One region of the Aeromicrobium sp. REDSEA-S32_B7 genome, then DNA from elsewhere that is predicted to be linked to it. Evidence: predicted binding sites of a transcription regulator. Region 1 holds the regulator's gene; the other holds the start of a gene.
The links. Region 1 encodes LexA, which represses DNA repair genes until DNA is damaged. Its sites were predicted from a motif close to TCGAACANNTGTTCGA; they were not measured.
Positions count from the first base shown of each region.

Region 2: recA (recombinase RecA) is a predicted target of LexA. The motif match lies at 2,096-2,111, and genes of this name have one in related genera.

Region 1 is NZ_LUNF01000304.1:40,715-44,112, reverse strand. Features, by position in the region: gene A6Q79_RS17675 (ATP-dependent DNA helicase) at 1-916, shown strand, start outside; gene lexA (transcriptional repressor LexA) at 995-1,795, opposite strand; gene A6Q79_RS17665 (LysM domain-containing protein) at 2,189-2,548, shown strand; gene A6Q79_RS17660 (gamma-glutamyl-gamma-aminobutyrate hydrolase family protein) at 2,588-3,304, shown strand; gene A6Q79_RS17655 (VOC family protein) at 3,314-3,398, opposite strand, start outside.
Region 2 is NZ_LUNF01000083.1:8,764-12,161, reverse strand. Features, by position in the region: gene A6Q79_RS06385 (PadR family transcriptional regulator) at 1-292, shown strand, start outside; gene A6Q79_RS06380 (regulatory protein RecX) at 315-881, opposite strand; gene recA (recombinase RecA) at 884-1,963, opposite strand; gene A6Q79_RS06370 (hypothetical protein) at 2,410-2,772, opposite strand; gene A6Q79_RS06365 (DUF3046 domain-containing protein) at 2,878-3,072, opposite strand; gene A6Q79_RS06360 (GNAT family N-acetyltransferase) at 3,118-3,398, opposite strand, start outside.

The DNA.
Region 1 (3,398 bases):
GGCCAAGGCCGGACTGGAGGAGATCCGCCTGGTCGCCGACCGGATGGCGTCCCTGCGCGAGACCGAGGTGCTGTGGATGTCGGACGCTCGCGGACCGGTGCTGCACGTGGCACCCATCGACGTCTCGGGCAGCCTGCGCGACAAGCTGTTCGAGGAGAAGACCGTCGTCCTCACCAGCGCCACGCTGACCGTCGGCGGCGGGTTCGAGCCCGTGGCCGCGTCTGTCGGCCTGTGGCGCGACGATGCTGACCGGTGGACCGGGCTCGACGTCGGCTCGCCGTTCGACTACCGACGTCAGGGCATCCTCTACGTCGCGAAGCACCTGCCTCCGCCTGGACGCGACGGCATCACCGACGCGCAGCTCGACGAGATCGCCGACCTCCTCGAGGCCGCCGGTGGCCGGACCCTCGGGCTGTTCTCCTCACGTCGCGCCGCGGAGGCCGCGGCCGAGGGCGTCCGCACGCGCCTGCCGGGGCGGGAGATCCTCTGCCAGGGCGATGCGCACCTGTCGGAGCTGACGCGCCGGTTCGCCGCCGAGGAGGAGACCAGCCTGTTCGGCACGTTGTCGCTGTGGCAGGGCATCGACCTGCCGGGCGACACCTGTCGGCTGGTTGTCATCGACCGGGTGCCGTTCCCTCGCCCCGACGACCCGCTGATGAGCGCCCGTCAGCGACTGGTCGAGAAGCGGGGCGGCAACGGGTTCATGAGCGTCGCCGCGTCGCATGCAGCGCTGCTCCTCGCCCAGGGTGCGGGACGGCTGATCCGGCGCACCGACGACCGCGGCGTGGTCGCGATCCTCGACCCACGCATCGTCACCGCCAGGTACGGCAGCTTCCTGGCTGCGTCGCTGCCGCCGCTGTGGCGCACGACCGACCGTGCTGCCGTGCTCGGCGCGCTGCAGCGGCTCGACACCTGAGGGCCCCGAGAGCACGCAGACCCCGCACCTCACGGCGCGGGGTCTGCGGGTCGGGCGACGGCGACCAAAGGACAGGGTTCAGAGACGACGCAGGACCGTCGTGACCTTGCCCAGGATCGTGGCGTGGGTGCCGTCGATGGGGGAGTAGTCGTCGTTGTGCGGGAGCAGCCAGACCTGGCCGTCCTTGCGCTGGAACGTCTTGACAGTGGCCTCGCCGTCGAGCATGGCGGCCACGATCTCGCCGTTCTCGGCGACCGGCTGCTGTCGGACGACCACGTAGTCGCCGTCGCAGATCGCGGCGTCGACCATCGAGTCGCCGCGCACCTCGAGCAGGAACAGCGTGCCGTCACCGACGAGCGTGCGGGGGAGCGGGAAGATCTCCTCGACCTGCTCCTCGGCGAGGATCGGCCCGCCGGCGGCGATCCGCCCGACCATGGGCACGTACGTGGCCTCGGGGCGCTGGTCGCCGAATCCCGTCTCGTCGACGAGGGAGTCGTCGGCCGAGCTGAGCGTCCGTCGGGCCTTGACGACCTCGGGCAGGAAGATCTCGATCGCGCGGGGACGGTTGGGGTCGCGCTTGACGTAGCCGAGGCGCTCCAGCACCCGCAGCTGGTGCGCCACGGACGACGTGCTGGCCAGTCCGACGGCGCCGCCGATCTCACGCATGCTCGGCGGGTAGCCGCGCTGCTCGATCTGGTCGCGCATGAAGTGGAGGATCTTCTGCTGGCGTCCGGTGAGACCGGTCATCTCGTCGACCGGTCCGTCGGGGAGCTCGCGCACGGAGTTGCGTGAGCCCTTCGGGCGGCCGCGGCGCGGGGCCTCGCTGGACGGGTCGACAGCGTCGTCGGCTGGGTCGTCGGCTGGGGTGTCGTCGCTCATGGGGACCACGCTAGACCTCGGGAAGGACGTTTACAAACACATGTTCGACAGCGTGTCGCCGTTCGAACAAGACCCTCCACGGGGCTCCTCGCGGGTGCGCTCGAGCTTGAAAACGGTGGCAGGGACGGGTGTCATCGGTCACGATCGAACATTTCTTCGCATGACTTCTGCCTGGAATCGCAGTGGTGACCGGGCAGAGATCGACATCCTGTTCGACAGGGGGCTGCTTTTGTCGGCACCTTCCCCTACAGTCGTACACGTGTTCGATCGAACATCTGTTCGCCGGATTCGCTGAGCAACCGCCCGCGGAGGACCGACGTTCGAATGACATCGGCAGGCGTTCGATCGACACACCAGACCTCGCACGATCCTCTTCCTTCCCCGGAGGCCCCCATGAGCACCATCTCGATCACCACGTACGACCGTCGCAGCCTGCGTCGTCCCGCCGTTGCCGCTCCTGTCCGGCTGACCCGCCGTGGTCGCCTGGTGCTGGTGCTCGCGGTCATCGCCGCGCTCGCCGTGGGTGCGGTCGTGCTCGGCTCCTCCACGGTCGCCACCGACGAGGCCGGCGCCGTGCCCGCCACGCGCGTCGTCACCGTCCAGGAGGGGCAGACCCTCTGGCAGATCGCCGCCGAGGCCAACCCCGAGGGCGACGTGCGCGACACGGTCGACGACATCATGCGCATGAACTCCCTGCCGAGCGCCGGTGACCTGCAGCTCGGCTCCGACCTGGCGGTCCCGGTCTACCAGTGACCCGGCCGTCCGGCCCCGCGCGTCGGGCACCATGGGGGCATGGCTCCCGGACCTGACGCGCACCCCCTGGTCGTCCACGTCGTCGCAGATGCGACCGACCGCGACGGCGGGCACGTGCTGGAGCGGCTCGAGGAGCGCGGCGCCGAGATCGACTGGCTCGACCGCGACGACCTTCCGCCGCACTGGGACGCCAACGGCGTCGACCTGCTGCTCCTGCTCGGTTCGGAGCGCTCCGCGCACGACCCGCGGTGGGAGTCGGTCGTCGAGCAGGAGTCCGACATGGTCCGCGTCGCCGTCGGCACCGGGACGCCCGTGATGGCGATCTGCTACGGCGCCCAGCTCGCGGCACGAGCCCTCGGCGGCACGTCGTACCGCGGCGACGGAGCCGAGGCCGGCTGGAAGCGCATCGACACGATCGACGAGGTGCTCTGCCCGGAGGGCCCGTGGGCGCAGTTCCACCAGGACGTGCTGGCCCCGCCGCCGACCTCGACCGTCCTCGGCCACTCCTGGTTCGGGCCGCAGTGCTTCGTGGACGAGGCCTTCGGCGGGCGGGTCATCGCCTGGCAGTTCCACCCCGAGGTCACGACGGCGACGTTCGCCCGCTGGGTCGACGAGGACGCCGCGCTCGTGCGCGCGGAGGGCTCGTCGCCGGCCGAGCTCAAGCGCCAGGCGCTCGCCAATGCCGTGCGGAGCCGTCAGGCCGCGCACGACCTCGTCGACGCGGCGCTGGCGTACCTGCGCGTCCGGACCTCCTAGGCGTCCGGGTCAGGACGTCGTGACGTTGAACAGCCAGGCCACGCCGAACTTGTCGTTCAGCAGGCCGAACTCGTCGCCCCATGGCGCGGGCGCC
Region 2 (3,398 bases), on a different contig from region 1:
GCGCTGGTTGTCGGCGCCCGTCGACGACCCGTTCCCGGTGCTCAAGCACCCGGTGGCGTTGCGCCTGCTGATGGGCCATCTGACGTCGGCCGAGCACGTGCAGGAGATGCTCGAGGACTATCTGATCCGCCTCGCAGACCGGCGGCGTGAGCTCGAGGCCGTCCGTGAGCTGCTGGGCGACGTCGAGGAGGTGCGGTACGCCGCGCGCGTGGCCGAGTGGGGGTTGTCGTACTACGACAGCGAGCGCGAGATCGTCGAGCGGATCCGGCGCGACGTCGAGGAACGCGGCTGAACCGCGCTCCTCGACGGGTCGCTCAGGTGGAGACCAGCGGGTCCCACGTGACGCCGGAGTCGTCGGCGTCGAGCTCCTCGCGGACGACGTCGAAGGCGACCTGCGGTGAGTACCCCTTGCGGGCGAGCATGCCGGTGAGCCTGCGGATGCGGGTGGTGTCGTCGAGACCGCGCAGGGAGCGCAGCTTCTTCTGCACCAGCCGGTGGGCCGCCTGACGTTCGGCGTCGGGGTCGACGTCGGCGAGCACGTCGCGGGCGAGGTCGTCGGCGATGCCCTTGCGGCGCAGCTCGAGGGCGAGCACCTTGGTGGCGAGCCCCTTGCTGCGCGAGCGTGACTCGACCCAGGCCCGCGCGAACGCGGCGTCGTCGACGAGGCCGACCTCCTCGAACCGGTCGAGCAGGCGGGCCGCGACGTCGTCGGGCACGTGCTTGCGGGCCAGTGCCTCGGCGAGCTCGGCGCGGCTGCGCGGCGAGTCGGTGAGCTTGTTCAGCAGGATGGTCCGGGCGACCGACTCGACGTCGGCGTCCGGGTCCTGCTGGACGTCACGTGGCGCGTCGGTCGGCGCCGGCGGCTCGTGTCCCCCGGCCACGCTCAGAACTCCGTGGCCGGCAGGTCGACGTCGTCGACCTCCTCGTCGAGCTGTGCACCGACACCGAGGTGCTCCTTGACGCGCTTCTCGAGCTCCTCGGCGAGGTCGGGGTTGTCCTTGAGGAACTGGCGTGCGTTCTCCTTGCCCTGGCCGAGCTGGTCGCCCTCGTACGTGTACCAGGCGCCGGCCTTGCGGACCATGCCGGTCTCGACGCCGACGTCGATCAGGCTGCCCTCGCGGCTGATGCCCTGGCCGTACATGATGTCGAACTCGGCCTGCTTGAACGGCGGCGCGAGCTTGTTCTTGACGACCTTGACGCGGGTGCGGTTGCCGACCATGTCGGTGCCGTCCTTGAGCGTCTCGATGCGGCGGACGTCGAGACGGACCGAGGCGTAGAACTTGAGCGCCTTGCCGCCCGTGGTGGTCTCGGGCGAGCCGAACATGACGCCGATCTTCTCGCGCAGCTGGTTGATGAAGATGGCGGTGGTGCCGGAGCCGTTGATGGCACCGGTCATCTTGCGCAGCGCCTGGCTCATGAGACGGGCCTGCAGACCGACGTGGCTGTCGCCCATCTCGCCGTCGATCTCGGCCCGGGGCACGAGGGCGGCGACGGAGTCGATGACGATGATGTCGAGCGCGCCGGAGCGGATGAGCATGTCGGCGATCTCGAGCGCCTGCTCACCGGAGTCGGGCTGGGAGACCAGCAGCGCGTCGGTGTCGACGCCCAGCTTGCGGGCGTAGTCGGGGTCGAGCGCGTGCTCGGCGTCGATGAAGGCTGCGACGCCACCGGCCTTCTGGGCGTTGGCCACCGCGTGCAGCGCGACCGTCGTCTTGCCGGAGGACTCCGGGCCGTAGATCTCGACGATGCGCCCACGCGGCAGGCCGCCGATGCCGAGCGCGATGTCGAGGGCGGTGGCGCCGGTGGGGATGACGCTGACCGGGACGCGGCCCTTCTCACCGAGGCGCATGACGGCGCCCTTGCCGTAGTTGCGGTCGATCTGGGCGATCGCGTTGTCGATCGCCTTCTCGCGCTGGTCGCTCGTCACGGCGGTGACGGGCGCGAGGGGGGACTTGGGAGGCATGCGCTGGTCCGTTCTGCTCGGTGGGTGGCCGGTCGTCTACGACGCTAGGGGCCACCTCAGACATCTGGAGCCTCGTCGACCCCGCCTGTGGACAGCGACACCCTTCGCGTCAACCGTGTGCACAACCGTAGTACGAACACCTGTTCGAGCGGGTGCGACACGCCGGGACGTGCGTGTGTGGCGTTTCCGGGGTCGCCGCTGCGCTGCCTCGGCCTTCGCTGGGGCTGGTCACCGAAAGGGCCTCGACCGGACGGCTGGCATCGGCGATGGTCCGGGGTCTCGGGCTGTGGCTCGCGCTCGGGGTCGCCGCAGGATTCTGCGTTGGCTACGGGATCCCGTCGTGAACGCATCATCCTTCGGCCACGACACCCCTATCGGTGGATCTTCAACCGCAGGACGGTTCCTGAGGGTGCAGGTCCACCGATGGTGGCGGAGGGTCACTCGACCTACACGGAGGACCCGGACGAGGAGGCCTCGTCCTGGGTGGTGCTGCCGGACGGGGCCTGGTCGAGGCCGTCGGTGCCCGTGCCGTCCTGCGACGGGGGTGCGAGCTGGCCGTCGGGCGGAGTGGGGAGCTGACCGTCCTGGCCCATCGGGCCGCCGGCGCCGCCCGGGCCGGTCTGTCCCGTCGGACCGCCCTGCGAGGTCGTGCCCGGCGACGACGCGGGGCCCTGGCCGGCGACGGCGTGGCCGGTGGCGAAGCCAGCCCCGAAGAGGGCGAGGGCGAGCACCACCACCGTCTGCGGCGCGGTCGGGTGCTCGACGGTGTCGTCGACGTCGTGGGGGCGGATGGTGTCCGTGGTGCTCATCGTGGCTCCTTCGTCGGACCACTCGGCCCGTCGACCTCCACGATGGTCGGTCACCTTCGGCGCCCGCCGTGCCCATCCTGTGCGTCGCCCATGAGGGACACGGCTTCAGCGCTCGCGCGCGGGAAGCTCCAGGCTGGCGTGGACGGCGCGCCACACGACCTTGGGGTCGACACCCGCCTCGAGGGCCTCGCTGGCCGTCCGGCCGTCGAGCTCGGCCATGACCTGCGTCGCGGCCCAGACCCGCGCGTACCCCGGGCCGAGGTGGAGGGTCATCCGCTCCCAGAACTCGCTGTGCCTCATCGCGGCCAGCATGCCACGCGACACCCGGCGTCGGCGGGCCGGCCGTCAACCCAGCGCGACGATCTCGGCGAGCAGCCGGCGGTCGAGCGGACGGTCGGCGTGGATGATCCGGGCCGGGCCGTCGGCCCACGGCTCGACGTGGACCCGCTCGAGACCGGCCTGCTCGCTCACGCGGCCCGAGGCCGGGTTCGTCTCCATCGATCGCGCGACGACGGGCCAGTCGGGCTGCGTGCGCTGCGCGGCCCCGAGGGCGACGCTCGCGACCCACGTGCCGAGGCCGTGGCCCCAGACGCTCGGCGCGAGCCGGAAGCCCAGGTTCCACCAGC